Regions from separate parts of the Bifidobacterium sp. MSK.13.1 genome, predicted to be linked through region 4. Evidence: riboswitches for the same ligand, from Rfam matches in the RefSeq annotation. Region 4 holds a riboswitch; each other region holds the start of a gene.
The links. Region 4 has a riboswitch for thiamine pyrophosphate ahead of KSY55_RS04585 (ECF transporter S component). Riboswitches for the same ligand answer to the same signal wherever they lie in the genome.

Region 1 (7,605 bases), 290 kb from region 4:
TCGCAACCATACTTTTCGATGAACTCAAGCACGTTTGCCTTGACTTCCTGCGCGTCGGCACCCAACGACATTGATGTCATATGCGGTATTCCTTTCTATAAACGATACTGATATTCGAAAGCAAATCAGATCTGCGACGGAACTTCAGCTTCGCTGTTTCCTTTACGACGATTGATCAGATTCGGCAGGTCGATCAGCAGTGCCTTGAGAATCACCACACAGAACGCCCCAACCAGAATCGAATTGGAGAAGAACACGTGAGCGCCGCCCTCCAAGCCGCTCAACGCGCTCGGCAGCGCGATGCCCAACAGCAGGGACAATCCAATGACCGCCTGGGAACGGTCGTCCGACTCCACCTTGCGCAGCGTATTGAAGCCCGTGCTGATCAGGCTTGCCGCGGCCGGCAGGAAAATGCCGCCGATCACAGGGGAAGGAATCAACGACAATACCGCTCCGGCCTTCGGAATGAAACCAAGAACCACAAACACCACGCCGGCGATGATCACCGGCACACGGGTACGGGTCTTGCCCTCATCCGTGACCTTAAGCAACGCGACATTCTGCGGATACGCGGTAGTGGTGAAACCGCCGATCAGCGAAGAAATCGCGGAACCGGCAGCCTCGCCGGCCAAACCATAACGAACCTGACGATCCTCAAGCTTGACGCCCTGGATCTCACTGGCCGCCTGATACACGCCAAGCGCCTCCATAATCGCAACCATATATGCGATGAAGAACGGCACAAACACCGCCGCATCAAAGTCAAAACCGCCATACGGCATAATCTGAGGAAGACCAAACCAAGGCTTCGACGCGACACCGGAAAAATCAGCCATGCCAAATACCATCGAAAGCGCAGTGCCGGCAACCAGAGCAATCAGATAGGAAAGCGCCCTGACCATACCCTTGCCGAACTGGGAAAGCGCCACCACCAGCACGCAAGTCACGATAGACACGGCCAACGTCTTCGGATCGGCAAAACCATCATCGCCGGGAGCGCCACCAAGAAACTCGCTCAACGTGAAACGCGACAGCGAAACGCCAACCAGAAAAATAATCACGCCCGACACCATCGGCGCGAACAGAAAACGCATCTTCTCAATCACACGGGTCAGACACAGCACCAAGAAAATCAGCGAACTGACAAAAATCGACGTACCAGCGGCAGCCAACGAACCAGCAGTGCCCGCAGCGATCATCAACGCATCGAACGCGGCGGACGGACCCTGCACAATCGGCAAACGCACCAACCTCGTGGCCTGAATCAATGTGACCAAACCAGACACAATGAAAATGGCATTCACCATATTTGACGACAACGCCAACGGCAAGCCAATGGCACCAGCCACAAACACCGGATCAAGCCACACATTGGACACCAACACATGCTGCAAACCCAGCAGCACATTCTTCGGAGTCAACTTCTTCGAACCCGAACCAAGCTGCTCAGGCACCTGCGACGCATCAGACACGCCAAATCCCTTCTCTTTCCACGAAACACACGGCCAAACACCAGCCGTCAGCACAGAGAAGACGCGCACGCGCACCGTTCGTAACATCCCTACGCAGGCACTACCCTGTTCAGGTCATAAGGGTCCGGGCAAACGCCCATCTCAGCCACATCGGCTCCCCTGTACTCTTCGGACAACCACCAGCATAACGACACGCATCGATACCGGCAACCACCACAACCCAACACATATCCTCCACATTTTCCCAAGAAAAAACAGTCTTGACTTTTCCGAGTATTCGTTATATGGACACGCGAAACGTATTTGATACAGGGGCGCGGTATTCTAAACCACGCATTAAAGAACCGCAAGACTTTTCTTGCCCAAAAACATTGAAGGTGGTTTCGGTGACTTTCCACGCCCCGTTAGATCTCACGATCCATGATTCCCAAGGTATGTACGATCCCGGCGCCGAGCACGACGCCTGCGGCGTGGGTATGGTCACCACCCTCAACAAGCGCCCCGAACGCAAAATCGTCGACGACGCCATCGAAGTGCTCGTCAACCTCAACCACCGCGGAGCCGTAGGCGCCGAAGAAAACACCGGCGACGGCGCAGGCATCCTCATGAGCATGCCCGACGAATTCATGCGCGCCACCGCAGGCGTCGAACTGCCCGAAGAAGGCCACTACGCCGCCGGCATCGCATTCCTCGACCGCGACATCGCCACCTCCGGACAACAAGAACAAGCCATCGCCAAAATCGTGCGCGAAGAAGGCCTCGAAGTACTCGCATGGCGCGTCGTACCCACCAACCCGGACGGACTCGGACTGCAGGCGCTCGCCAGCATGCCCGCGTTCAAGACGCTGGTCGTGGCCGACCCCGAAGGCCAGCTCGCAGGCATCGAACTGGACCGCAAGACCTTCCGCATCCGCAAGCGCGTCGAACACGAGGTGGGCATCTACTTCGCGTCCCTGTCCGCACGCACCATCACCTACAAGGGCATGCTCACCACCATGCAGCTCAAGCCCTTCTTCCTGGATCTTTCCGACGAGCGCATGAAGGCGAAGATCGCCATCGTGCACTCCCGCTTCTCCACCAACACGTTCCCGAGCTGGCCGCTGGCCCAGCCGTTCCGCCAGCTGGCCCATAACGGCGAGATCAACACCATCCAGGGCAACCGCAACTGGCTGTCCGCACGTGAAGGCCGCCTAAGCTCCGAACTGCTCGGCGAATTCAAGCCGCTGCTGCCGATCGCTACCCCGGGCTACTCCGATTCCGGCACGTTCGACGAATGCCTCGAACTGCTGCACCTGTCCGGACGTTCCATGCCACATGCCATCTCCATGATGCTGCCGCCGGCATGGGAGAAGAACGACCAGCTTGACCCCGATGTCAGGGCGTTCTACGAATACAACAATACGCTGATCGAACCGTGGGACGGTCCGGCGCACATCATCTTCACTGACGGCACCCAGGTCGGCGCGCTGCTCGACCGCAACGGCTTCCGCCCCGGCCGCTGGCAGCTTACCGACGACGGCTACATCGTGCTCGCATCCGAAACCGGCGTGCTCCCGGAGAACGCCGAGGAACACATCGTGTCCAAGGGCCGCCTGGAACCGGGCAAGATGTTCCTCGTCGATACCAAGGAAGGCCGCATCATCCCGGACGAGGAGATCAAGAAGTCCCTCGCGTCCCAGCATCCGTACCGTCAGTGGGTCGAAGGCAACACCGTCGAGATGAGCCAGCTGCCCAAGCGCGAGCACGTCAACCACTCCGGCCAGTCCGTGCAACGCCGCCAGCGCGCCTTCGGCTACACCGAAGAGGATCTGAAGCTGCTGCTCGCCCCGATGGCCAACACCGGCAAGGAGCCGCTCGGATCCATGGGCAATGATGCGCCTATGGCCGCGCTTTCCTCCCGCAGCCGCATGCTGTTCGACTACTTCACCCAGAAGTTCGCGCAGGTCACCAATCCGCCGCTCGACTGGGAGCGTGAAAAGATCGTGACCTGCCTTGAATCCGCCATCGGTCCCGAGCCGAACCTGCTGGCCGATTCCGAACTGCATGCCAAGAAGATCCTCATTCCGTTGCCGGTGCTCAACTCCGACGAGATGGCGCAGCTCAAGCGCCTCGACCGCGCCAAGATCCTCGGCGGCTACTATAAGCCGTTCGTCGTCAAGGGTCTTTATCAGGTCGCTGGCGGCGGCAAGGCGCTGAAGGAACGTCTCGACGAGATCTTCCAGGAAGTCGACGAAGCCATCGAAAACGGATCCAACTTCCTCGTGCTCTCCGATCGCGACTCCAACTACACGTGGGGACCGATTCCGTCGCTGCTGCTCACCTCCGCGGTGCAGCACCATCTGCTGCGCAGACACACGCGCACCCAGATCTCCATGGTCGTCGAGGCCGGCGATGTGCGTGAAATCCACCATGTCGCTCTGCTGATCGCCTATGGCGCGGCGGCCGTCAACCCGTATCTGGCGTTCGAATCCGTCGAAGACCTGTCCCGCAAGGGCTATCTCAACGTCGATGCCGAAACCGCGGTGAAGAACCTGACCAACGCGTTGTCGACCGGCGTGCTCAAGATCATGGCGAAGATGGGCGTCTCCACCATCATGAGCTACCGTGGCGCACAGCTGTTCGAAGCCATCGGCCTGAACAAGGACGTCATCGACGAATACTTCACCGGCACCACCTCCCGCGTCGGAGGCGTCGGACTCGACGAACTGGCCGAAGAGGTCGCCATCCGCCATCGCGTGGCCTACCCGTCGCAGTGGACCGCCCGCCCGCACCGCAACCTGCGCACCGGCGGCGACTACAAGTGGCGTCGTACCGGCGAAGACCACCTCAACGACCCTGAAGCCATCTTCCTGCTGCAGCAGTCCACCCAGCGCGGTGACTACGACATGTTCAAGAAGTACTCGGCGCACATCAACGACACCTCCAACCGTTTGATGACGCTGCGCGGCCTGATGAAGTTCAAGTCCGATCGCAAGCCGATCGACATCAGCGAGGTCGAACCGGCCAGCGAGATCGTCAAGCGTTTCTCCACCGGCGCCATGAGCTATGGCTCCATCTCCCAGGAGGCGCACGAGACCCTCGCGATCGCCATGAACACCATCGGCGCACGTTCCAACTCCGGTGAAGGCGGCGAATCCGAAGACCGCATCAATGATCCGCTGCGCTACAGCAAGATCAAGCAGATCGCATCGGCACGTTTCGGCGTGACCAGCGACTACTTGGTGCACGCCACCGACCTGCAGATCAAGCTCGCCCAAGGCGCCAAGCCTGGCGAAGGCGGACATCTTCCTGGCGCCAAGGTTCCGCCGTGGATCGCCAAGGTGCGTCACGCGACTCCGGGCGTCGAGCTCATCTCCCCGCCGCCGCACCATGACATCTACTCCATCGAGGATCTGAAGCAGCTGATCAACGACGCGAAGATGGCCAATCCGAAGGCCCGCGTGCACGTCAAGCTCGTTTCCGAGTTCGGTGTGGGCACCATCGCCGCAGGCGTTGCCAAGTGCCATGCCGACGTGGTGCTGATCTCCGGCTACGACGGCGGCACTGGCGCGGCTCCGCTCAACGCCATCAAGCACGCCGGCACCCCGTGGGAGATCGGCCTGTCCGAAACCCAGCAGACGCTCGTGCTCAACGGCCTGCGTTCCCGCATCACCGTGCAATGTGACGGCGAGCTCAAGACGGGCCGCGACGTGGTGATCGCAGCCCTGCTCGGCGCCGAGGAATTCGGTTTCGCCACCGCCGCGCTGATCGTCGAAGGCTGCGTCATGATGCGCGCCTGCCAGAAGAACACCTGCCCGCAGGGCATCGCAACCCAGGATCCCGAACTGCGCGCACGCTTCAAGGGCAAGCCGGAACATGTCATCAACTTCTTCATGTTCATCGCCGAGGAAGTACGCGAGCTGCTCGCCCAGCTCGGCTTCCGCACCTTGGAAGAGGCCGTCGGCCATGTCGAATGCCTCGACCAGAACGAAGCGATCAAGCGTTGGAAGTCTGACGGCATCGACCTGAGCAACGTGCTCATGCAGCCGGGACCGGTGCCGGGAACCATCCTGCACCAAACCATCGAGCAGAACCACGAGCTCGACAAGGCGCTCGACAACAAGCTCATCGAGCTCGCGCAGCCCGCCCTTGAGAAGAAGGAGCCGGTGCGCATCGAGATGCCGATCCGTAACGTGTACCGTACGCTCGGCACCATGGTCGGCTACGAGATCACCAAGCGTTACGGCGAGGAAGGCCTGCCTGACGACACCATCGACATGACGTTCCATGGTGCGGGCGGCCAGTCCATCGGCGCGTTCATTCCGCGTGGCGAGACCATCCGCGTGTACGGCGAAGTCAACGACTACGCGGGCAAGGGACTTTCCGGCGGACGCATGGTCGTGCGTCCGGAGGCGGGCATCACCTTCGATCCGCATGAGAACGTGATCGCGGGCAACGTCACCGGCTTCGGTGCCACTTCCGGCCAGATGTTCGTGGCAGGTCGTGCAGGCGAACGCTTCGGCGTGCGCAACGGCGGCGCCACCTTCGTGGTGGAGGGCGTCGGCGACCATGGTTGCGAATACATGACCGGCGGCACCGTCGTGATCCTCGGTCCCACGGGTCGCAACCTCGGCGCAGGCTTCTCCGGTGGCCACGTGTACGTGCTCGACCTTGACATGAAGCAGGTCAACCCGGCTGCCGCCGCCAACGGCGCGTTGCTGTTCGAACCGCTCGACAGTGAGTCGAACGAAATCGTGCACGGTCTGGTCAAGCAGCATGCCGAAGAAACAGGCTCCGCATTCGCGGCCGGACTGCTCGCCGACTGGGAGAACGCATCCAAGCGATTCACACACATCGTTCCGAAGCACTTCCTCGCCATGCAGAAGGCGATGAAGAACGCCGAAGAGAACAACATCGATTTCAATACGCCCGGCGTCTGGGAACAGGTGTACGAGCAGGTTATGGAAGGAGCGCGCTGACATGGGAGATCCACGTGGATTCCTGAAGGTCCGTACCCGTCGCGAACTGGCCGAACGCCCCGTCGAGGAGCGAATCAAGGATTGGTTCGACGTCCACGCCGAATCCGGCCTGCAGCCTTGGACCACCGAACAGGCGGCCCGATGCATGGACTGCGGCACGCCGTTCTGCATGAGCGGCTGCCCGCTGGGCAACATCATCCCAGAATTCAACGATCTGGTGCGCCAGGAGAAGTGGGAGGACGCGTACAACCGCCTGTCCGAAACGAACAACTTCCCCGAAGTCACAGGCCGCATCTGCCCCGCGTTGTGCGAGGCGGCCTGCGTGCTCGGCATTCACCAGCCGCCGACCATGATCAAGAACGACGAATGCACGATCATCGATCAGGCTTGGGAACTCGACTACGTCAAGCCATTGCCTCCGCAGCGCCTGACCGACCAGACCGTCGCCGTGGTCGGCTCCGGCCCGTCCGGTCTGGCATGCGCCCAGCAGCTTACCCGCGCAGGCCACACCGTGGTCGTATACGAGCGTGATGACGCCATCGGCGGCCTGATGCGCTACGGTATCCCGAACTTCAAACTCGACAAGAGACTCATCGACCGCCGCGTGGAACAGATGGAAGCCGAAGGCACCGTGTTCCGCACCGGCGTGGAGATCGGCAAAGACATCTCATGGGACGATCTGCGATCCCGCTACGATGCCGTGGTCGTCGCCATCGGCTCCACCGTGCCGCGCGACATGAAGATTCCGGGCCGTGAACTCAAGGGCATCCACTTTGCCATGGAATTCCTGCCCGACGCGACCCGCCGCGTCTACGGCGTCAAGCCAGTCAACGACATCACCGCTGAAGGCAAGCACGTCGTGATCATCGGTGGCGGCGACACCGGATCCGACTGCCTGGGCACGTCCATCCGCCAAGGCGCCAAGGACGTCACTGTGCTGCAGATCATGCCGCAGGAACCAAGCGAACGCCCGGCCAACCAGCCATGGCCGACCTTCGCGCGCCTGTACCAGAAGACCTCCTCCATGGAAGAAGGCTTCGAAACCCAGCGCGCCGAGTACGTGTACAGCACGGATTCTGTGAACTTCGTCGGTACCGAAGAGGAACAGGCCAAGGTGAAGGTGGAGCACTCCACCGCTACTGAAGGCTTCGTGGCCGATGAGAACGGACATGTGA
Region 2 (7,605 bases), on a different contig from region 4:
AGCGTAGATGCACAGCATGCCGAGGCCGCAGATGGAGCCGACCCAGAAGTTCAGCAGCGGGTTGATATTGAACAGGAAGCCTGCACACAGCGCCACGATGGCGTAGCCGAATGAGCCCCAAGCTCGGGACTGGCCGTATTCGAAGCCGAACTTGCGGGAGTAGCGTTCGGTGAGTGCCTCGAACAGGGAGCAGCCGGCCATGAAACCTGCGGACAGCACGATGGAGCCGATGAGCACGCCGATGAAACGGGTGGTGCCGCCGGCTGTCAGCATCGGGGCATACACGAACTGCACGAACGGGCCGACGAGCGCTGCGATGGCGGAGACGAAGATCACGAGCTTACGCTTGATGCCCAGTTGGTCCTGGATGGCGCCGTAGGCGAACATGATGACCAGGGTTGCCAGGGAGTTGATGGAGTAGATCTGGCCCTGCTCGGCGGAGGTCATGCCCAGACCGTGGGCCGGGTCGGTAAGCCAGCGGGAGAAGAAGGACCACCAGATGCCCCACGAGCAGAAGAACATGAAGATGCCGAAGGAGCTCTGCAGGTAGGAAGGATTCTTCCATGCAGATCGAGTTGTACTTGCCATGTTGTTGTTTCTCTGTTTCTCTTTGTTTGTGCCGCTGCCGCGCGGCACCTCGGTTGTGTGCCGATGTTGTGTTATGCCGTCATTCACCCAGCTGCCGTGCCAAGTGGATGAACATGGTTAAATAATAGCGCGTCAAATGATTGACGTCAATCGATTGACGTAAGTAATTCCAACGCTTTTCGGAAGTGTTGGAATTAAGCCGAAATGGGGGATAAAAAAGAAGGCCTCTCGGCGTGTCGTAGCGGACACGTCAACAGGCCTTTCATGTGGTCTTAGATCGCGAAACTTAGCTGCGAACCGATCCCTTTTCTATCAGCGCGCAATGGATCTTCGCAGGAATCGGCGAATCCAACGGCGGCATGGGAGCGGTGGTATTCGGCCAAGACGAACTGTCGACGGGCTTGCGTTCGATCATCGAAATAAGCTTGCATGCGGCCCAATAACCCATCTCATAGTGGGGCAGTTCCACCGTGGTCAGCTGCGGTTCCAGCGTTTCGGCGAGCACGCGGTGGTTGTCGACGCCGACGATGGAAACGTCCTTGCCGACGGTCAGTCCGCGGCGTGCCGCACATTCGTACACATACCATGCGCGCGCATCATTGAAACAAAAGAAACCGTCGGGATTGCGTTCGTCAAACAGTTTGTCGACGGCACGCAACGCAGGACCATTATTGAGCACATTGCATACCAGCGAAGGATCATAGGCGAAACCGGAATCCTGCAATGCCGCCTGATACCCGGAAAAACGGCCATCCTGCGCAATCATGTTTTCCGAGCATCCGATGTAGGCGATACGCTTGCAATCGGCCTGAATCAGCCGTTTCGTGGCATCATAGGCGATTTGGAATTCGTCCGGCTCGATGCTGGGAATCTGGTTGTCGGCATCGGTGGCATCCACCATCACCACCGGATAATCGCCGAGCGAGGCTGGCACGCTCGCAATGCGATTCGACATCTTCGAATAGAAGAAACCGTCCACGCCATACCGTTTCAGCGTGGCGATTTCGTTCTCTTCGCTCGCCCTGCCATCGGTGCTGACCGTGATGATCATGTACCCGTAGGTGCTTGCCGCGTCTTGCGCGCCCAGAATGATGCCGCCTGCGTACGGCGTGGTGGCAACTTCCTCGCTGATGAAGCCGAGAATTCGCGTGCGGCAAGTGCGCAGGCTGCGCGCCAGAGGATTGACCGTGTAGCCGAGTTCGTCTGCCTTCTCGCGTACGAGCGCGGCCAAAGGGGCTTTCACACGTCCTTCATCCCTGCCGTTAAGCACCAGGGAAACAGTGGAAATGGACACCCCTGTCGCTTCGGCAATTTCCTTCATCGTAGTCATATTCGCTACACTATACCCAAATCAATAAGAAAAGCGCGCCATTCCTTATAAATAGCGCGCTTTTCGATTTTTCTGACGATCTAACAGTTTATTGCCTGATTTATTCCGACAGGATTTCGTCCACAAGTGCCTGCTTGGCGTGGATCTGACCTTCGAAACCCGGGCGAATGTCGAGACGGATCACCACGTCGGTGCGATAGCCCTGGCCAGCCAGCTTCATGGTGGCGTCGCGAATCACCTTGAGCACGTCGTCGATGTCGCCTTCGATGTTGGTGAACATGGCGTTGGTTTCACTCGGCAATCCGGATTGACGGATCACGTCGACCGCCTGCGCCACGTACGTGGACTTTTCAGGGCTTGCGCCGGCGGGGGAGATGGCGACTGCGGCAAGCGTGTTGATATACGGTTTGCCGGTTTCCGGGTTGATCGGCACTTCCTGCTTTTCCGCATTGCGATCAAGGGTCATGTTCGTTCCTTTCGTTGCGTTCCTATCGGCCTGATACGACTTGGATTGGTTGGTGCGGATTTGGCTGTCAGCGCCATTTCCAAGCGTGATCCATCGGTCCGGATCCGTGACCGAGGTCAAGCTGCGCCTCCAAGGCGCCCGTCAGATACAGTTTTGCACTATCGACGGCTTCCGGCAATGTCTCGCCAAGCGCCAGATGCGATGCGATCGCCGAAGACAGCGTGCATCCGGTGCCATGCGTGTTCGGATTATTGATACGACGCGCGCGGAACCAAGTGACTTTGCCGCTCGGTTCAACGAGCACATCGCTGGCATCCTGCGTGCCATGACCACCTTTGACGAGCACCGCGCAGCCGAAATGGCCGGCGAGCATATGGCCTGCCGTCACCATGTCGTTCTCACTGGAGATGCTCTCGCCATTCTCGTAGTCGATCGCGTCGGCACCCTGCTCGACGGCCAACTCGCACAGCGCCTGGGTTTCCGGCATATTCGGCGTGATGACGGTGGCCAGCGGGAACAGCTTGGAAGTCAGTGCCGCAATCGCGTCATCTTCGATAAGCTTCGCGCCGGACGTTGCCACCATCACCGGATCAAGCACGATATTCGTGGCACCATGCGCAATCAGACGGTCGGCGATCACGTTGATGAGCTCCACGCTCGACACCATGCCGATCTTCACCGCGACCGGCGGAATATCTTCAAATACTGCGTCGATTTGCGCGGCGAGCATTTCCGGAGGAGTGTTCGTGACCATGGTCACGCCTGTGGTGTTCTGCGCGGTCAGCGCCGCGATGGCGGTCATACCGAACACGCCATTGGCAAGCATGGTTTTCAAATCCGCCTGAATGCCGGCACCGCCGGAGGAATCCGATCCCGCGATGCTCAATACCGGTGCCAAAGTGCTGGTCATGAATGACTCCTTACTTGCTTTTGCTTGCTTATGATGCGAAGTTCTGAAATATTCGTGATCCGTGATTGCTATTTGCGCAGTACGTGCCCATGCTTTGCATCACCGCGCACTGCCTTCCATCGCGAAACCATATTGCGGGTCGCCTCTTCCGGATCGCTTGCGCCGGCAATGGCCGACACCACAAACCAGCCGGCCGCCTTCGAATGTGCGAGCATCTCCATATCGTTGGCGGTCACTCCACCGCCGACCACAACCGGAAAATCACTCGCATCGCAGATCGCATTGATCTGCGCCTCGTCGAGCGTATGCCCGGAACCATCGTTGCCACCAACGGAAGCTTCCGGCTTGGTAGTGGACACGTGCAACGGGCCGGCCCCGATGTAGTCGATGCAGCCGGCAGGCAGCTCGTTGATCAGCTTCACCAGGCTTTCCGTTTCGGCAGACAAGCCCACAATGGCATCTTCCCCAAGCAACGCGCGGGCTTCCTGCGGTTCCAAGTCGGTTTGCCCAATATGCACGCCGTCAACTTTGATGCCCTTGTGACGTGCCTGCCAAACTACATCCACGCGATCGTCGATCACAAACGCCACGGAATCGGATTTGCCGTTGTTCTCGATAACCTGCGCGATATCGCGTGCCATGCTGGTGATGTCTTTCGCGTCGGTGTTCTTGGCTCGCAGCTGGATGAACGTTGCACCCCCGCGCAACGCATCCTCAATCACACCGGTAATAGTGCGGCTCTTGCAATCCTGCGGGCCGACCACAAAGTAGGCGCTCATATCGAATGTATCGCGCATCGATGCATATGAATAATTGTTCATATAATCAACCCTTCTCGGTAAGTGATTCAGAAAACCTACAATGTGAACCGGCAATCGTCCATATTTTCCACATACGCAATTGCCGAACCCTGCATGATATGCCGAATACCATGCAGGGTTCGGCAAAGCCTAGTCGATGATGATTTCGGAAGCGGCGACTTCCTCGGCGGTGACGTTCCAAAGCGCGTCAAGCAGCGCCACTTGGAAAGATCCGGGACCGGACGATTTCGCTTCGGCGATTTCGGAAGCCCTGTTATACAGCAATGATGCCGAAATCGCGGCGACAAGCGGTTCGGCCACGGCCAGATACGTTGCGGTAACGCCGCCGAGCGAACAGCCGGCGCCGGTGATCTTCGTCATCATCGCGCTGCCGCCGGGCAAACGGAACACGCGCTCGCCGTCAGTCACCAGATCGACTGCTCCGGAAACGGCCACCGCGCCGGCTCCAACAGGGGAGTATTTCGCAAGATGACGAGCCACTCGTTTGGCCGCGTCAACGGCGGAATCGACTTCGTCGACGGCTTCCACGCCTGCCGGGCGAGTGCCGGGAACGGTGGAATCATGCTGTGCCAAACCCCACATCGCATCGAGCGCGATGATTTCGCTCGCATTGCCGCGCACAATGGTCGGCGGGTATGTGCGGAACGATTCGAGAATGGCGGTACGGGTTTTGCCGATGCCCGCGGCGACCGGATCAAGTACCCACGTCTTGCCGTTCTTGTGCAGTTTGTAGGCGATTTCCGGTAGCGCGTCCTTGAAGAACGGCAGGAGTGTGCCCACATTGATGTAGTTCGATCCGGCGATTTCCGCGGTGTCGATCACGTCGTCAGGCAGGAAGCTCATGGCTGCGGTGCCGCCGGCGGCCAGCTGCGCGTTGGCCACAAGATTCATCGTTACGAAATTGGTGAACGACTGTGCCAAAGGTGTGGTTTCGCGTACGTCGTTTACTGCCTGCGCAATCTGTTCACGCAATGCAGCTGCATATGAGTCATCGCCCATTGTCTGCTCCCTACGTTGGTCCTAACCAACAGGTTCAAAGGGTCAGGCATTTGCCTATCTCAGCTTCCGCTTTCGCCGGAAGCCCCCCTGCATGTACATAACATACCTAACCTATACAAAGGTGCTGACAGTGGCACGTTTTGCATAAACGAACAATCGACACGTTCCAGTTGGATGCCGGTCCACCTGTTATCTGCGCGTTGCGCCGTCGGGCCAGTCGATTCCAGGATCGGGCGAATGCAATACGTTCTCGTAAATGTCGTTGCGCACGTAAATTTCGCAGGCGCCTTCCGACCATGTGCTTTTCCAAGGTGTCTTGGTTTCGGCGATTTTGATTTTCGTGTAATGGTTTCTGTCGTAACCAAGGTCGGAGAAGAAAAATGGCTGATACAGAGTGTCGTAGAATTCGGGTTCGCCCCACGATTTCCATGTTTCGATGTCTTTCTTTCCCGCATAGGGGTCAACGCACCATTCCCACGACGAATAGCTTCGTCCCTTGTATGCATTGGCAAGAAGCGTATGGTCGAAGTAAGGGGCTGAATCGATAAGGGTGCTGCCGTACCAAGAAGTGTAGTCGATGCAGTCGGTGCCGCCGCAATATCCGCCTTTGTCGATGATTTTGTTGATTTCTGGATTGGAAGCGGTGTCGTTCTTGCTGACGCGTGTCCAGCCTGCCATCCAACGGTATTGCTCCAAATGGTTGGTTTTGATAAAAGACGCTACCGCCCGGGAAGACGAATAGTCGTACCGAATATCGCAAATACTGGCGCTTGCCGTCCAATACACGCTGACAAGCATGAAGATAAGACCGAGGATTTTGAAGAAACGGAGATACCGTTCCGTTTTCTTCGGTCCAAGAAGAGTCATAACACGGTTGTTGAGATTACGGATCCACTGAGGCCAATCGTTGGAATTGATTTTTTCGATATCGCAATCGATGGCGAGAATGGCGATGAAGAATCCCAAGATGATTCCCGCATGATGCATGGAAAGATGCGCGGTGAACGCAACGCTTATACCCAAGTATGTGGTGAGCAGCAATGATGCGGTTTTCCGGCGTAGGCAAATCTGAATAAGAAAACACCACATCAGGCATGACATTACGCACGGCATAAACAGCTCGCTTGGCGTGAGAGCGATGAACTGCATATTGCCATCCGACAGGGTTGAAGTGAACAACGTCTCGGAAGGCATTACCAGCCAGGTGTTGAATACGGAAACCCATGCGGGTGATGTTGTTGCAGTGCCATGTATGTCAAAGTCACCGTGGTATGTGCCGGGTGCGGGGAGTACGTTGAGGAGCAGTATAATGGCGAATACCAGTAGCAGAACAAGTCCTGCGAAACGCTGCTTGTTTTTTATAAGCGAGCGTTCGCCGCAGAGAAATTGAATCGTCCAATTCAAGGCAAGCATGCCGGCGATTGCCAATCCGTAAGAGCTCGTGGCGCATAGCAGCATCATGCTGAGTATGACTGGCCATGGCTTGGTGTTGCGGTTGTTCCAATTGATGGCTATGAGCAGCATTGCGGCGATCATAAGCGCATATGGTCTGGAAGTTACGCCATACTGGTAGCAAAGAAAATAGGAAAATGGCAGTATTACCTTTAGTAATTCGGGTAGTTTCGTTTTGAATTCCAAAAGCCAGATCATCAGCGCGGCGCACATAGGATTGAGGGATTTCAATCCTATTTCGTAAGGCATGCCAAGTTTGGCGGGAATGGCAAGCAGCATCCACCAAAGAGGTGGGTGTCCTTCGTAATGGGTGCGTACGGTAAGCAGTTCCTTCCATGAGCAATCACGTGCGATCAGCCAAGCTTGCGCCTCATCAAACCATGGTTCGTGAAAACACGACACGGTGACGGTCACTGTCACGTAGGCGATGAAGACAATGCAGTGCAGCCGTTGTTCGGCGAACCAGGTGAAGAGTCTTTTTCGAAGGTTCGTCGCGCGGTTCGCCGAAACGTCAGGCTGGATGATGGTTGGTGTTTCTGCTGTGTTGCTCATGATAGGTGTAAAGATGGTGTATGGGTACGGCGAGGTTAGAAGGAGGAGCGGGCGCCGCAGAGTTTTTCGAATTCCTCGAGGACCTGCACCTTGGCAAGAGCGTCTTCGAAGGTGATGACGCCCTTGTTGACGAGTCTCGCCAGATCTTGGTCAAGCGTATGCATGCCTTCCTTTTCGCCGGATTGCAGCACGGTACGAATCTGATGCGCCTTGCCTCCGCGAATCAACGCGGCCACGGCCGGAGTGTTGATCATCACTTCGGTGGCAGGAGCGCGGCCATGCCCGCTGGCACGTGGAATCAGGGTTTGCACGACCACCGCGCGCAGAGTGGAGGCCACCTGCACGCGAATCTGCTGCTGCTGATTTTCCGGGTACACGTCGATCAGACGGTCCACGGTCGAACCGGCGTCCTGCGTGTGCAGGGTGGCGAACACCAAGTGGCCGGTTTCCACGGCGGTCAACGCGGTGGAAATGGTTTCGAGGTCTC
Region 3 (7,605 bases), on a different contig from region 4:
GTGCTGGATACGACGGGATCGAGCAAGGATACGGCGACTGGCGCATGGAAGAACGGTGCTTCCCGTAAGTTCGTGGAAACGCTGAAGACCAGGACCAATGTGCTTGGCGATCCGACTGTAGTTGATCTGGGCAAGAATCTTGCTAAAGATGGCTTGTCTGCTACTGTGACGCTCCCTGCAGGCCTGTACCTGTTTGTGGACGCGGATTACTCGGTTGGCACCAATGGAGCTGCCACTCCGTCTATCGCAATCCTCGTTGGCTCCGGTAACGTTAAGGATGGCGTGCTGAATCCGCTCACTGAGGCAACTGTGGCCATTAAGAACCAGACCACTGCCGTGACCAAGAAGGTGAATGGAGCGGACGTCATCACCGCTTCCGTTGGCCAGAAAGTGACATACACCATTACGAGCAAGGTGCCGCAGAACACGCAGTACTACAGCGATTACGGCTACACCTACACGGATACCCCGTCTGCTGGCCAGACTGTGGATTTCGATTCCCTTAAGGTGACGGTCGGCGATAAGAGCCTGAACAAGGGTACGGATTACACCGTGGCCCAAAACAAGAATGGCACCTTCACCGTCACCATCAGTTCCATCCAGAAGCAGACCGCAGGTGCACTCATTACTGTGACCTATGCTGCCAAGGTTACTGAAGCGGGAGCCTCCGGCAGCAAGGCCGTGACTAACGCGGTCGTGCTCTCCGACAATGGTGCTGAAGCTACTGACAGCACTATCATCACCAATAGCGGGTTCTCCTTTACCAAGACCGACGCTCAAGGCAATCCGCTGGCCGATGCTACGTTCACGATCCGCGTTCCGGGTGTGGATGGTTCGTTCACCGCCACCTCTGACAAGACCGGCACAGTGACCTTCAAGGGTCTTGCAGATGGCACTTACGAAGTCAACGAAACCACGGTTCCGAATGGCTTCCAGCAGAGCCTCAAGGCCAAGTTCAATGTCATCATTGAGAATGGTGAGGTCAAGTTCAGGGGTACGGATGTGTGGGGCCTGGCTCCGAAGGAGTCTTCCGATAAATACCAGGTCAAGAACGTGAAGAACGTCACCCAGCTGCCGCTCACCGGTGCTGCGGGCACGACCCTCTTCACCGTGGTGGCGCTGCTCGTGGCAGGTGCCGGCGTTACCGTCGCACTCAAGTCGCGCCAGCGCGTGCGCTGATACGTACTCAAACGTGAAACAATAAGCGCATAAGCAGCCATAAGCGGGCATTTGCGGAAACCATCCGTGGATGCCCGCTTTTCATGTCTTTTCGTGCCTTTCCATACTTTTTAGGGGTGAAGGTTTTGCACGGGGCAATACGGGATCGAAACGGGTGAAATCCGGTACCAAACGGCGAAATCCGGCATGAAAAACATCCGCAAGTGGCAAAACAGGCATCAAAACATGCGTCAAACAAAGCAATCATGCAGGGGTTGCAGGTGGGGGCATCTCACGACAATGGCACCCTACAATCGCAAGCACATCCATGAAAACAGTGGAAAGGCGGGTGTCATGGCACGAGGTGGGGGAGCATTCAGCGACGAGGAAATCCAACTATTGCGCGGACTGCCGGCGGTCGCCAACGTAACGCGCAATCGCATCACCTACGCCGATTCGTTCAAGCAAGTGTGCACCATACGCTACTTGACAGGCGAATCGCCAACCAAAATCTTCCGGGAAGCGGGACTTCCGCCGGATCTCATCGGATACAAGCGCATCGAACGGTGTGTGGATCGTTGGAAAACGTCGGCCATCAAATCCGTGACCGGCAGCGGCAACATGAGCGACAGCGAGATCATCGCGCAACTCGTCAACCGGTATGAGCATGCGTTCGTGATGAGGCGCAACCTCGATAGCATCACCAACAGGACGATGGAACATATTCCCGTCAAAGCGCAAGGCGACGACGGCATCGACGTGGGAACCGCGAGCATCATCATCAAACAGCAGGCACGCCGTATCGACGAACTGGAGCGCGCGAACGCCGAACTGCGCGGGCAAATCGCCGCCACCGCCTGACCCAGACCATCGTTATGCTGCGTAAGTGTCTGATTCTGCAGAATCGGACAAGCGAGGCGCGATTTGTGTCGGACAGTTGGGCGTATCTCACTTATATATGGCAGTCAGCCTGCGGAAATACGCCCAAAACGTACCCCTTAAGTGGTGTTTTGCCGTGAGCAAGTGCCATACGCAAGCGAGCAAGTAGCGGTCAACCTCGTGAATCTGCCATATATAGGCGAGATAGGGCGGCAGGGGGTATGGCGAGGCGAAAATACGGGAATAAGGTGGTCGGCTGGGCACGGTTGACCACAAACGGGATGCGCCAGTGCCGCAAAATCTGCGTACGTGCCCAAAAACAAAGCTTCGGCGGGCGCAATGTGCGGTTCGCGGGGTAGGGTAGTGAACATTATGACTTCCGAGAACACCAATTCCGCGGGCTCAAGCGCCGCGCACATCAAATCCGTCGAAAGCCTCGACCAAAGCAACGAAATGGAGCGAGGCCTGAAAAACCGCCACGTCCAGTTCATCGCCATCGGCGGCACCATAGGCACCGGCCTGTTCCTAGGCTCCGGCAAGTCGATCGCACTGACCGGCCCGAGCATCATTTTCGTGTACATCGGCGTTGGCCTGATTATGTTCCTGCTGATGCGTGCCATCGGCGAAATGATGTACAGTGATCCTAGCCAGCACACGTTCATCAACTTCATCACGCGCTATCTCGGCCGCGGGTGGGGCAAGTTCGCCGGCTGGACGTATTGGATCGTGCTCATTCTGACCGGCATGACCGAAATCACCGCCGTAAGCACATATTTCGTAACGTTCTTCGGCACATTCGGCATAGACCTGAACTCGTGGAAGTGGTTGATCGAACTGTGCTTCCTCGTAGCGCTCACCGGCATCAATCTGATTGCGGTGAAAGTGTTCGGCGAGGCGGAATTCTGGTTCTCCATGATCAAGATCACGCTGATCGTCGGTCTGATCGTCACCGCCATCGTGATGCTGATCATCGGCTTCAGCTACCCCGCCACGCACATCGAAGGCGTGGACGGCACGGTGTCGGGTGCCACGGTGAGCCTTACGAATATCACCGACGGCTTCCAGCTCGCGCCGAACGGTTGGATGAACTTCTTCATGAGCTTCCAAATGGTGTTTTTCGCCTACCAGCTCATCGAATTCGTGGGTGTCACGGTGTCGGAAACGCAGAATCCGCGCGAGGTGCTGCCGAAGGCGGTGAACGAGCTGATCATGCGTATTCTGATCTTCTACGTGGGCGCGCTGATCGCGATCATGGCTATTGTGCCCTGGCGTAACTTTCACGAGAATTCCGATGGCTCGTTCGGTTCGCCGTTCATCATGGTGTTCAAATATGCGGGTCTTGATTGGGCCGCCGCCCTGGTGTTCTTCGTGGTGATTACGGCTGCCGCGTCGGCGTTGAATTCGCTGATTTATTCAGCCGGTCGTCACTTGTATCAGCTTGCTTCGGATTCCGAGTCGCCTGCGATGGCGCGTTTGGCTGAGGTTTCCGACCACAAGGTGCCTGCGAAGGCGATCGTCGCTTCGGGTTGCATGATTCTGTTCTCCCCGATCATCAACGCGATTCCGGGTATTTCCGGCGCGTTCGTGCTATTCGCTTCGGCCGCCAGCGCTGTGGTGATTTTCATTTACGTGCTGACGATGCTCGCCCACCACAGGTATCGTCAGAGCAGCGATTTTCTACCGGACGGTTTCGTCATGCCCGCTTGGCAGGTGTTTGATTGGATTGCGATCACGTTCTTTGTGCTCGTGTATGTCACGTTGTTCCTGTCGACGGACACGATTGGTTCTGCGATTGCCGGTCTGATTTGGCTGGTTGCGTTTGGCGGATATTGCCTGCTACACGAACGATTCCAGAATCGCGATCTTAAGGAAGCCTTGCAGCAGTAACGTTTGCAGGTAACGCAGGATACAAGTAAGGGGCGTTTGCCGAACGTGAGTGCATCACGTACATTCGGCAAACGCCCCTTTCAGCATGGTCTTTGCGCGAATCCCCATTACGGGATCCAGCGCAAATCAGCCGATGTAGTCGGCCTCGTTCGTCGGGCTGGACGGCACGGCATGATCTTCCGTAACCTTGCCCAAGCCAGACAAATACGCTTCACGACCCGCTTCGATCGCCTTCTTGAACGCGCGTGCCATCAGCGGAATATTGCCGGCGGAAGCGATGGCCGTGTATGCCATCACCGCGTCCGCGCCCATTTCCATGGCTTCCGCAGCCTGGCTCGGACGGCCAATACCAGCGTCGATGATCACCGGAACATTAGAGTTCTTGATGATCACTTCAATGAAATCGCGTGCACGCAGACCCTTATTCGAGCCGATCATCGCGCCGAGCGGCATTACGCAAGCCGCACCCGCGTCTTCAAGACGCTTCGCCGCAATCGGATCGGGGAACATGTACGGCATGACCACGAAGCCTTCTTTTGCCAGCTGTTTCGTGGCTTTGATGGTTTCCTCATTGTCGGGCAGCAGATACTTCGCCTCATGTTCGATCTCCACCTTCACGAAGTCCGTCTGGCACACTTCGCGGGCGAGACGTGCAATACGCACCGCTTCCTCGGCATTGCGTGCGCCGGACGTGTTCGGCAGCATGGTGATGCCTTTCGGAATGTAATCGAGCAGATTGTTTTCGGTGGTACGGCAGCGACGCAACGCCATGGTGACGATCTGCGTGCCCGCGTTCTCAATGGTCGCCTTGATGAGGTTCAGATCGTAGCGGCCGGAACCGAGAATGAAGCGGCTCGTGAACTTGTGTCCGCCGAGGATCAACGGATCGGCGTCGCCGGTGGCGATTTCGTCATACGCGTGCGCATCCGGTTCCGGCAGCAGTGCGGTGTTCGTGGTGGTGCCGACCAGCTCGTCGAGCGTGGCGTTCGGTGCCGCCGCGAAGTCTTTTTCCGCGGTGGTGATCGTGTTTTCGGTGCTCATGGTTAATCCTTACTATGCGATTAGTGTTGTGTCATTCGTTGCGATTTGCGATTTGCGATTGCAATTGCAATTGCGTTTGTGGTTGCGTTTCGCTGTCAGGCGTCTTCTTCGCCGAGAATCAAGCGAGTGATCATATTGGCTTCATGGCAGGCGACCACACCCACGCGCGGTGCCATCAGACCAGCGCCCGGCACCGGAGCGGTTTCGCCGTCGCCGCAGAAGTAGAAATTCTTCGAAACGCGACGAGTATTCACCAAATTGGAACTGCGGAATCCCGCCATTCCAGAAGCGCTCACCAGCTTCTTGTTCGGCAGATTCTCAAGCACGGCATTCACCAGCATCGTCTTGTTTTCCGGCACGTCGAACGCTTCGCAAATAATATCCTCATTGTCGAACAGCGTCGGCACGTTCTCGTCAGTCACTTTCACGGTATCAATGGTGATATCGATAAAAGGATTGATCTGACGCAAGTTACTGCGCAATGCTTCCGTCTTGTACTGCCCAAGATCCTTCAAAAAATACTGCTGACGATTCAGATTCGTCATATCCACGCGATCAAAGTCAATCAAATGTAGGTGACCGACGCCAATGCGGGTCAACGCCACCGCAATGGTCGATCCGAGGCCGCCGCAGCCGCAAATGGCCACGTGCGCCGCGTCGAGCTTGTCTTGCGTGGCTGCGGTATGACGGTCGAGCAGGGCCGCACGGATTTCTTCGCGGCTGACGAGCGTGGTCGGGTCGGGCTGGTTGTCGAAAGCGTGCTGGCGGGCGTCGATCTGCGCCTGCGATGCGGATGGTTCAAAAGTCATGGTTGTTCTCGTATTCTCGTTTTCCGTTCGTGCGTTGTTTTTGCCGGGTTGGTTGTGTTTTGTATGTTCTTGCGATTGTTACGCGTGCATTGTGCCGGTCGTAATCGCAAGAAATTTTGAAAGTGGTTCAGCCGCCCTGCACGAACGTGACGATTTCCAACGTATCGGTGCCCTTGAGCTGCGTCTGCGCACGCTGGGTGCGAGGCACGATCTCACCATTGAGCTCGACAGCCACGCGGTCGGCGCGCAGGCCCTTGCTTTCGATCAGTTCGGCCACGGTGATCGGCGTGGCGATGTTCTCTTCCTTACCGTTGATGATCATTGCGGTTCCCTTCTGTGTCTGTCATGACACATGCTTTCCTGCACTCCGGATGTCCGTTTCTGGTGAATCGGACATCCGGAGGTTCATTGTCGGTCTCTAAATGTCCGATTCTGCAGAATCGGACACGCACGGCATCTATTTCAGTCCACGAATGTCCGATTCTGGTGAATCGGACACGTAGGCGCTTGTTCGAGCCGCTTGTGCGTCCGTTTCTGCAGAATCGGGCACTCAAGGTTGGTACGAAAAAAGGGTCGCCGAAGGAACCGTACCCTATGAGGTGGTGCGCCCCTCCGTGACCCTAATCACGCGATATTCGGTTATCGCGAACGGAAGATGAGATACGTCTTGCGGCGTGAACAACCCGTCTCCTTACGGCGGCATTACCCGCATCAAGTCCTCGGTCGAAGCTCTATGAGCTCCCTCTCAGCCTTTCGGCTCCCGTTCGGTTGTGCCTTCATCTTCGCGCACGCGCCCGACAAGCTTGCGCCGGTTCACGTTGGGTTAGTCTTGATGTGAACATGTGCGAATCGGCTGAGTGCTTGCAAGGAAGGGGAAGATGATGATGGACGGCGAGTTGGCAGGATTTGCGATTCCTCGGCTTGGTATGGGAACGATGGCTTTGGCGATTGAGGGGCGCCCGGATCGCGATACCGCGATTCGTACGATTCATGCCGGTTTGGACGCGGGTGTTCGCTATTTGGACACGGCTTGGTCATATTATCTGCCGAGCGAGCCTGGCACCGGCACTGCGGAAGACCTTGGCTACGGCGAAAAGTTGGTGCGTGATGCGCTCACTTCGTGGAATGGCCCCCGAGATGAAGTGCTGGTCGCCACGAAAACTGGCTATCGACGCACCATGGAGGTCCCCGCTTTTGTTGCTCCTGTGTCCGATTCTGGAGAATCGGACAAACAGGGTGCCGGATTTGGGGTACAGATGTCCGATTCACCAGAATCGGACACTCAGGGGCGGGATTCTGAGGGATGCAGCCGTCGGCCTGGCGAGGAACGCCAGCATTTGCAGGCGGCGGGCAGTCAATACGGGTGGATGGCGGATTCGCGCCCCGAAACCATGATTCGTGACGCCAAGGAGTCCGCGTTGCACTTGGGCGTCGATACGCTCGACCTGTTGTATTCGCATGGCCCCGATCCCGCGGTGCCTTACGAAGACCAATGCGGCGCGTTGAAGCAGCTGCTCGACGAAGGCGTGATCAAATATGCGGGCATCTCCCGTGTGAATAACGAGCAGATCGATCTTGCGCGCGGCATTATCGGCAGCGGCTTGGTCGCCGTGCAAAACCAGTTCTCGCCGTCGCATCCCGATCCGGAACATACGATGGAGCATTGCGCCGAATTGGGGCTCGCTTTCGTCTGTTGGTCGCCGCTCGGCGGATTCCTCGATACGTTCGATCAGAGCGCGTACGATCCGTTCCGCACGGTTGCCGCGCAACGTGGTTGCTCCTACCAGCGTGTGGTGCTGGCGTGGGAATTGACCCGTTACGAACGTCTGTT
Region 4 (7,605 bases):
CCACGCATGGGTGGATATGACGGACGCCGAACGCGCCCGCATGAGCGCGGACTACAATCTGCGTGTTGGACTGATGATGGCCGCGTTGAGTTTTGGCGCCGATCCGGGCATACAGCGTGTGTCGATGCATATCGATTCGATTGGTTTGGAAGAGGCCGTGGCCGAGCAGGATTCCGCCATCAGCGAGCTGATGAGCGAGGCTTTGGCGGCTTTCGAACGCATTCGTACTGGAGATATGGGTGTTTCTGGGTCCAAGGCCGATCCGAAGGACGGCGATTTCCACGGAGACCCGTCCCGCCCGGTGGCGCCGAGATCCGCCGACATGGGCGTTGATGGCGTCAACTCCGAGGATACGGATGATGCGTTGAACAGCCAATTCGAGGATCTGATGCGGGATATCGACTTCGACGAAGTGACGTTCGCGGTTCCCGACGAGACTGCGAACGATTCCTCTAGCGTGGACGACGGTTCCGCACAGGGCGTGCATGATGGCGCTCTTGACGCGGGACTGATCGGCTTCGGCGATTTCGATGGGAATGGTGATGATCCATTAAGCCAGCTTCGCAAGAATCCGACCGTACGCAATCTGGTGACGGTCACCTTCACCAGAAGCGAATTCATGGAGCGTCTGGGCGAGTGCGGATTGTCTGATCCAACAGGCACATACCGTATGTTCGATGCGGAAATGGATGTGGACGGCCTCGGCGCATTGAAGCCAGTGGACGCCACGTTCGATTTGCGCGATAGTCGTTTCTCCCCATCCGGAAGTCAGGAGGAGCCTGAGCTTTCCGACGCCATATTCGACCATGACACGGCACAGCTGTTCGGCTGCCGTGACATGTCGGGGTTGTCCATTCAGCGCGTCGACCTGCTGCAGCGCGCGGTTGGCGAATTCCACAGAATCGCGCAGGACTCCCATCTGGAATCGGTGGCCAAGGCAAAGCAGGCCATGGACGTCATCAACACCATTGCCGACCCGGAATTGACGTCGTTGGCTCCGCAGGTGACGAGTGCGCTCATCGATGGCAAAGACACTCCGGACTTCTCCTTCCGCTTGGCCGACGAGCTTGACGCGGAACGCATCAAGGCGAGAGACCTGCTGTTCTCAGGACAGGTCGACCAAAGCATGGAACTGGCCGAAGCGGCGTTGGAGCGAATGGACCGACTGTTCGCTTCGAATCCGGGCGTGCCGCGGTATTTCAACTCGTATGCGGAACGCGTCATCTACAATCTCATGTTCGCCACGGAAGGCGAACGGACCGTGCTGATTCCGGACAATCTGTTCTACGCGCATATGGAACTCGCCGACGTGCTTGCACAGGTCAAAGGCGTGAAGGCCGCGTTGCCGCATCTCAATGCGATGGTGCGATATGCGCCGGCCTACCCGCTTTCCCATCTCAAGCTGGCGGTTCAACTGGCGCGCGCCGAGGATTGGGATCCGGCCAGAGCGGCTTGCCTCAACGCGTTGCACGTCGCACTTGACCGTGAGGATGCGTCGTTCGCCTATTACAGACTCGCCTATGCGGAATGGATGTGCGACCACTTCGACATCGCGGCCGCCGCGTACATCATGAGCGAGGAGATTGCCCCCGGGCGAATCGCCATGCTGGAGAGCGAGCTGCAGGAATTGATCGGACGCGCGCAATCGCAATGCATTCCGGTGCCCACCGACGTTCCGGAAGCCATGCACGTGCTTACCCAAGCGGGACTGCCGGTATGGCCCAATACCCAGGTCGCATCCTTGGTACGCAAGGCCGCGCGGGTCTGTGTGGATGAAGGCATGTTCGTGCCGGCACGTACGCTTTCGGTTGCCGCTTCAAGGATGGATGACGAGGAGCGCGACGGTGCCGACGTGGTGCAGATGCAGTTCCTGAGGTCGTTGAACAACTGAACGGCGTGCTTTCCGCAGTGCGCCAAACAGACGTTGGCGATGCAGTAAATCGAACATTTGTGCGATAATGTGTGCATGGCGGCTCTGACCGGCAAAACATTGAAGACAGTGACAAGGCAATGACAATGACAAGGCATGACGATTCCGAACAACTCGCATGGGATTTTGACGCTTCTGAAATGGGCGGCGATACGGGCTCCGCGTCAACCGCTGTGGTTCCCGACGGGGGAGTCAGCTCATATGCGCCGGGCAGTGAACGCTGGATCGCCGCATTGCAGCCAACCGATGCCGACGCCATGCGGTTGACCCGACTTGATGTCTCGTCCATCAGTGCTGAAGCCGCGGCTCGATTGTGGGCGCGTGTGGCGGCGTGGGTGGAATCCGACCAGATCGCATACTACATCGATGACGCGCCGGTCTCGTCCGATGCCGCCTATGATGCGAGAATACGTTGTCTGCAGGCGTTGGAAGCCCAGTTCCCATCCCTCGATTCCGCGCAATCGCCGACGCATCGTGTCGGAGGCACCTTCTCCAATGATTTCGCATCGGTACGCCACCCGTCTCGCATGATGAGTCTTGACGATGTCTTTTCGCTTGAGGAACTGCATGAATGGTACGACGGTGTTATTCGGGGACTTGATTGGCCTGAGACGAAGCCTTTGCCGATGACATGCGAAGTGAAAATCGACGGTCTTGCGCTTAACCTCATCTACCGTAACGGCGTGCTCGAGCAAGGTCTGACCAGAGGTGACGGCGTGATCGGCGAGGATATCACGCTCAATGTGCGCACCATCTCCACCATTCCGCAGAATCTTGCGGGACCGGAAGAAGACATTCCCGAATTCGTGGAGATCCGCGGTGAGGTCTTCATGCGATGGGACGATTTCAACACGCTCAACAAAGAAAACGAGGATGCTGGGCGCGCGCCTTTCGCCAATCCACGTAACGCGGCTGCCGGAAGCCTGCGGCAGAAGGATCCGCGCATCACCGCCACCAGAAGGCTGAGCTTCTATGCGCATGGCATTGGAACGCTCCAGTGGGGCGCCAAACGTGGTGCCGACCATGATGCGGTCAACAACCAATCCGAAGCGTATGGGTTGTATAAGAAGTGGGGCATACCCGTTTCGCCACATAACCGTGAGGTCACCACATTCAGCCAGATTCTCGACATGATCGATTACTACGGCGAGCATCGTGGAGACATCGAACACGCGCTCGACGGCATTGTCGTAAAAGTGGATGATTTGGGATTGCAACGATCGTTGGGCGCGACCTCGCGTGCTCCGCGTTGGTCCATCGCCTACAAGTACCCGCCGGAGGAAGTCAATACGGAACTGCTTGACATCACCGTGCAGGTGGGGCGCACCGGCCGTGTGACCCCAGTGGCCATATTGAAGCCCGTATATGTTGCGGGTTCGACGGTGTCGAGAACCACCTTGCACAATCCATTCGAAGTGGAACGCAAGGGTGTGCTCATCGGAGACACCGTTGTGGTGCGTAAGGCGGGCGATGTGATTCCCGAACTCGTAGGTCCTGTGCTGGAACGCAGGGAAGGACACGAAGGCCAGCTGCGCCGTTTCGTGATGCCTTCGCACTGCCCGAGCTGCGGGGCGGAACTCGCTCCGGCCAAAGAGGGGGACAAGGACATCCGCTGCCCGAACGTGGAATCCTGCCCGGCACAGTTGACCGAACGTATCATCAATCTGGCATCCAGGAAAGCGTTCGATATCGAGCATTTAGGCGACCAATCCGCCATCGCTTTGACGAATCCGGAAGAGGACCGTCCCGATTCGACGGCCACCTACGCGCCGAACATCACGGAAATCGTGGTGGAGCCGGGCGCGGAGCCCGAACCGTACGAGCCTGTGGAAGGTCTGGAGCTGCCGGCCCGCCAAACACCGGTGCTGTCCAGCGAAGCCGGTCTGTTTTCGTTGACGTCCGCCGATCTGCAGGATGTTCGCGTATGGCGTGAAGCGCCGATCATCGAAATCCACGAAACCATCGGCAAGAACGGCAAACCGAAAAAGATACGCAAACGCATTGGCGGATCGGGACTGTGGCATCAGGTTCCGGCGTTCTGGACAGCTCCTACAGTTGCAAGAAAACGTAAGGACTCCGTCGACGAATCCGCGGAATATCCCGAATATGACGTGCCTGAAGATGCCGTGGTCGTTCGCGAGGAAACCAAGGTGTCGCGTTCCGGAACATCCAGTGTGCAGCCGATATATATACGCCCCGCGGAAAACACGAGGAAAATGCTTGACGAAATGGACAAGGCGCGCCATGCCGACCTATGGCGTGTGCTTGTGGCCCTGTCCATTCGACGGCTCGGTCCTCCCACGGCGCGTACCATCGCCAACACATTCGGTTCGCTCGACGCCATCGAACAAGCCAGCGTGGATGAACTGTCACAGATAGACGGCATCGGTCCGGAAATTGCCGAATCCGTGGTCACCTGGTTTGCTTCGGCCAAGAATCCAGGCGATTGGCGTGGCATGGTGCTGGAAGCATGGAAGGCAGCCGGAGTGGGAGTCGGACAGGCACAGACCAGTGCTCTGCCGCAGACACTGGAAGGCAAGACAGTGGTCGTCACTGGTTCGTTGGTTGATTTCTCGCGGGATTCCGCCAAAGAGGCGATTATCTCCCGCGGTGGAAAGGCCGCAGGATCGGTCAGCAAGAAAACCGATTGGGTGGTCGTCGGCGAAAACGCTGGTGCCAAAGCCGCCAAAGCCGAGGAATTAGGCGTTCCCATGCTAAACGAGGACCAGTTCAAAATACTGCTGGAAAACGGAACGGTATGACACCGGCACGTCAAATTGGCAACGTAATCACAAGAAGGCTCTGGCATGCCGCGCTTCCAGACGCTAGTCTGGTACGCGGCTAAAGGAGGAACCATGACCGACGAGCGCACCATCGAAGCGCGCATCTATGAGCGACTCAGCAAAGTAATCGACCCGGAACTGGGCCGATCCGTGACCGATTTGGGCATGATCGCAGCCATAGACGCGATACCGGTGGAAGGTAAGGCGAACACCTACGAGGTTCGTGTGGAGGTCGAACTGACGGTGGAAGGCTGTCCACTGTCGCAGACTATCACCAACCAGATCAACGGAGCGGTGTCGTCATATCCGGAAGCGACATTGCTGCCGCGCATCGAAGTCGGGTCCATGAGTCAAGACAAGCTCACCCAACTTGTGGCAGGCCTCAAGGCCGAACGCAAACAGAATCCGTTCAACAAGCCGGGCATCAAAACCCGTATTTTCGCCATAGCATCCGGCAAAGGAGGCGTCGGCAAGTCTTCCGTCACTGCGAATCTTGCTGCCACATTTGCCGCATTGGGGTACGATACGGCCGCCATCGACGCCGACATCTATGGTTTCTCACTGCCGCGACTGTTCGGCGTGCATGCTCAACCAACCAATCTGAACGGCATGCTCATGCCAGTCACCGCATGGGGTGTGAAATTGATTTCCATCGGCATGTTTGCCGGCGCCGATCGTGCGATCCTTTGGCGAGGCCCGCGATTGCAGCGTTCTCTTGAACAATTCCTTTCAGACGTATGGTGGGGCGAGCCTGACGTGCTGCTGCTCGACTTGGCACCAGGTACCGGCGACATGGCGATTTCCGTGGCGCAGGCTCTGCCGAACGCGGAACTGGTGGTGGTCACCACGCCGCAGCCATCCGCCTCGGACATTGCGGTCCGCTCCGGCCTGGTGGCATTGCAGGTACCGATGAAGGTACGCGGCGTTGTGGAGAACATGAGCTATTACGAGCATCAGGGCGAACGCCTGCGGATTTTCGGCGAAGGTGGGGGTGCGCGTGTGTCGGAGCAGTTGACCGAAAGCCTTGGCTATGATGTTCCTTTGCTCGCACAGCTACCGTTGGAGCCGGAATTGCGTGAGACCGGTGAGGCCGGCCGCCCCGCCGTGTTGAACGAGGATGGCGCGTTGCGCGCCGATGGCATTGGCGAGACGTTCAGGAATCTGGCCGAATCGTTGATGCACAGACCTATGTGATGTGCGGGGCACGTATCCAGGCCGTCATGACCTGCGGTATGGACAGTGGCCTAATGCGGCTGCGGATTCACAGCTCATCCGGGGAACGTCTGGGTGGAAAACGAAGCGAAATGAAATGACCCTTGTGAAAATCTTGTGCCTTGTGTAGTATCAAGCGCAGACACGGGGGCCGTATGGCTGAGAGGAAGCAAGCGCTTCAACCGTATGAACGTATACCGGGTAATGCCGGCGCACGGACGTCTCTCTTTTCCCGTGCCTTGACATAGAGAAAGGCACATTCATGACCGTAAATGAATCTTCCGTGGTGAAGAAGCATAACAATAAATGGCGAGTTGTTGACATCGTCGTGGCCGCTATCATCGCGGTTGCGGCTGGCGTGATTTTCTGGGGCTGGGATGTCATCTGCGCCGCTCCGATTACGCTTTTCGAAGCGGTGACGCCGGGCTTCGAAGGCTTGTTGAACGGCATCTGGCTGTTTGCGGGTCCGCTGGCCGCCATCATCGTGCGAAAGCCTGGCGCTGCGTTGTTCGCTGAAACCCTTGCCGCCGCTCTGGAGCTTGCCATGGGCAATCCGTGGGGCATCGGCGGTTCTTTGATTATCGGTATCTGCCAAGGCCTCACTGCCGAAATCGGTTTTGCGATTTTTGCATACAAACGTTGGGATTTGCTGTCGACCACCATCGCTGGAACCCTCGCCGGCTTGGGATGCTTCCTGTATAACTGGACCGTGAATCCTGCTTGGGCAGGTTTGCGTATTGTCGTCAGCTGCGTCACTTCCGTTATTTCCGGCGCTCTGGTGGCTGGAGTCCTGATGTATCTGCTGCAGCAGGCCATCGCTAAAACAGGCGTGCTTGACCGTTTCGAATCCGGCCGTGCGAAGGCCTTGGTATGACGATTCGTTAATGAAGTCCCGTATCGCATTCACAGTGGTGGATACGGGACTTCTTTGATGCGTGTTCGTTCTGCAAACGCGGAATGCAAGAGGGATGAAAGAACGATTCATGGGTACTGATGCAGAAAAATCGTTTTCCGCAGCCGGGGTGGTCGCACGCGATTGGGGATGGCGACACGCCTCACGTAAGGATTTCGCGTTAAGGCATGTGGATTTCACCATACAGCCAGGGGAGCGCGTGTTGTTGTTGGGCGCTTCCGGCGCTGGAAAATCGACGTTGATGTCCGGTCTTGCCGGCGTGCTCGGCGGCGATGACGAAGGCGAGCTTGAAGGAGAGCTGCTGATTGACGGAGTGGACGCCCGTCAGGCACGCGGACGTTCCGGATTGGTGTTGCAGGATCCTGACGCGCAGACGATTCTGGAACGTGTGGGCGATGACACCGCTTTCGGTTGTGAAAATCTGAATCTGCCGAAAGATGAGATTTGGAGCAGGGTCCGTTCCTCGCTCGACATTGTTGGACTCGGCTACATGAAACTTGACCGCTCCACACGCAGACTGTCCGGCGGCCAGCGCCAGCGTCTGGCCTTGGCCGGCGTGCTCGCCATGCATCCCGGACTGCTGCTGCTCGACGAACCGACGGCCAACCTCGATCCGGAGGGCGTCAAGGAAGTGCATGATGCGGTACGCCATGTGCTGGAACAGACCCGTGAAACCTTGGTGGTGGTGGAACACCATATTGACGTATGGCTTGATCTGGTGGATCGGGTTATCGTACTCGGCAAGCCGGAGGCCGACTCGCATGTCA

Region 1: it holds a riboswitch for thiamine pyrophosphate, as region 4 does, so the genes downstream of both, KSY55_RS03205 (solute carrier family 23 protein) here and KSY55_RS04585 (ECF transporter S component) in region 4, are expected to answer to the same signal.
Region 2: it holds a riboswitch for thiamine pyrophosphate, as region 4 does, so the genes downstream of both, KSY55_RS06110 (hydroxyethylthiazole kinase) here and KSY55_RS04585 (ECF transporter S component) in region 4, are expected to answer to the same signal.
Region 3: it holds a riboswitch for thiamine pyrophosphate, as region 4 does, so the genes downstream of both, thiS (sulfur carrier protein ThiS) here and KSY55_RS04585 (ECF transporter S component) in region 4, are expected to answer to the same signal.

The regions. Positions count from the first base shown of each region.
Region 1 covers NZ_JAHOMM010000002.1:112,118-119,722, forward strand. Annotated here, with positions in the region: gene KSY55_RS03200 (coenzyme F390 synthetase) at 1-80, opposite strand, end outside; gene KSY55_RS03205 (solute carrier family 23 protein) at 126-1,559, opposite strand; TPP riboswitch at 1,540-1,643, opposite strand; gene gltB (glutamate synthase large subunit) at 1,859-6,430, shown strand; gene KSY55_RS03215 (glutamate synthase subunit beta) at 6,432-7,605, shown strand, end outside.
Region 2 covers NZ_JAHOMM010000004.1:109,613-117,217, reverse strand. Annotated here, with positions in the region: gene KSY55_RS06135 (MFS transporter) at 1-588, opposite strand, end outside; gene KSY55_RS06130 (LacI family DNA-binding transcriptional regulator) at 875-1,918, opposite strand; gene KSY55_RS06125 (thiamine-binding protein) at 2,019-2,384, opposite strand; gene thiD (bifunctional hydroxymethylpyrimidine kinase/phosphomethylpyrimidine kinase) at 2,452-3,294, opposite strand; partial or broken gene KSY55_RS06115 (thiamine phosphate synthase) at 3,378-4,115, opposite strand; gene KSY55_RS06110 (hydroxyethylthiazole kinase) at 4,245-5,114, opposite strand; TPP riboswitch at 5,105-5,213, opposite strand; gene KSY55_RS06105 (hypothetical protein) at 5,304-7,118, opposite strand; gene KSY55_RS06100 (PilT/PilU family type 4a pilus ATPase) at 7,154-7,605, opposite strand, start outside.
Region 3 covers NZ_JAHOMM010000001.1:517,483-525,087, reverse strand. Annotated here, with positions in the region: gene KSY55_RS02195 (isopeptide-forming domain-containing fimbrial protein) at 1-1,179, shown strand, start outside; gene KSY55_RS02190 (hypothetical protein) at 1,513-2,019, shown strand; gene KSY55_RS02185 (amino acid permease) at 2,410-3,924, shown strand; gene KSY55_RS02180 (thiazole synthase) at 4,051-4,965, opposite strand; gene thiF (sulfur carrier protein ThiS adenylyltransferase ThiF) at 5,061-5,774, opposite strand; gene thiS (sulfur carrier protein ThiS) at 5,902-6,096, opposite strand; TPP riboswitch at 6,445-6,548, opposite strand; gene KSY55_RS02165 (aldo/keto reductase) at 6,653-7,605, shown strand, end outside.
Region 4 covers NZ_JAHOMM010000002.1:399,303-406,907, reverse strand. Annotated here, with positions in the region: gene KSY55_RS04600 (tetratricopeptide repeat protein) at 1-1,891, shown strand, start outside; gene ligA (NAD-dependent DNA ligase LigA) at 2,017-4,692, shown strand; gene KSY55_RS04590 (P-loop NTPase) at 4,786-5,907, shown strand; TPP riboswitch at 6,060-6,162, shown strand; gene KSY55_RS04585 (ECF transporter S component) at 6,188-6,799, shown strand; gene KSY55_RS04580 (ABC transporter ATP-binding protein) at 6,909-7,605, shown strand, end outside.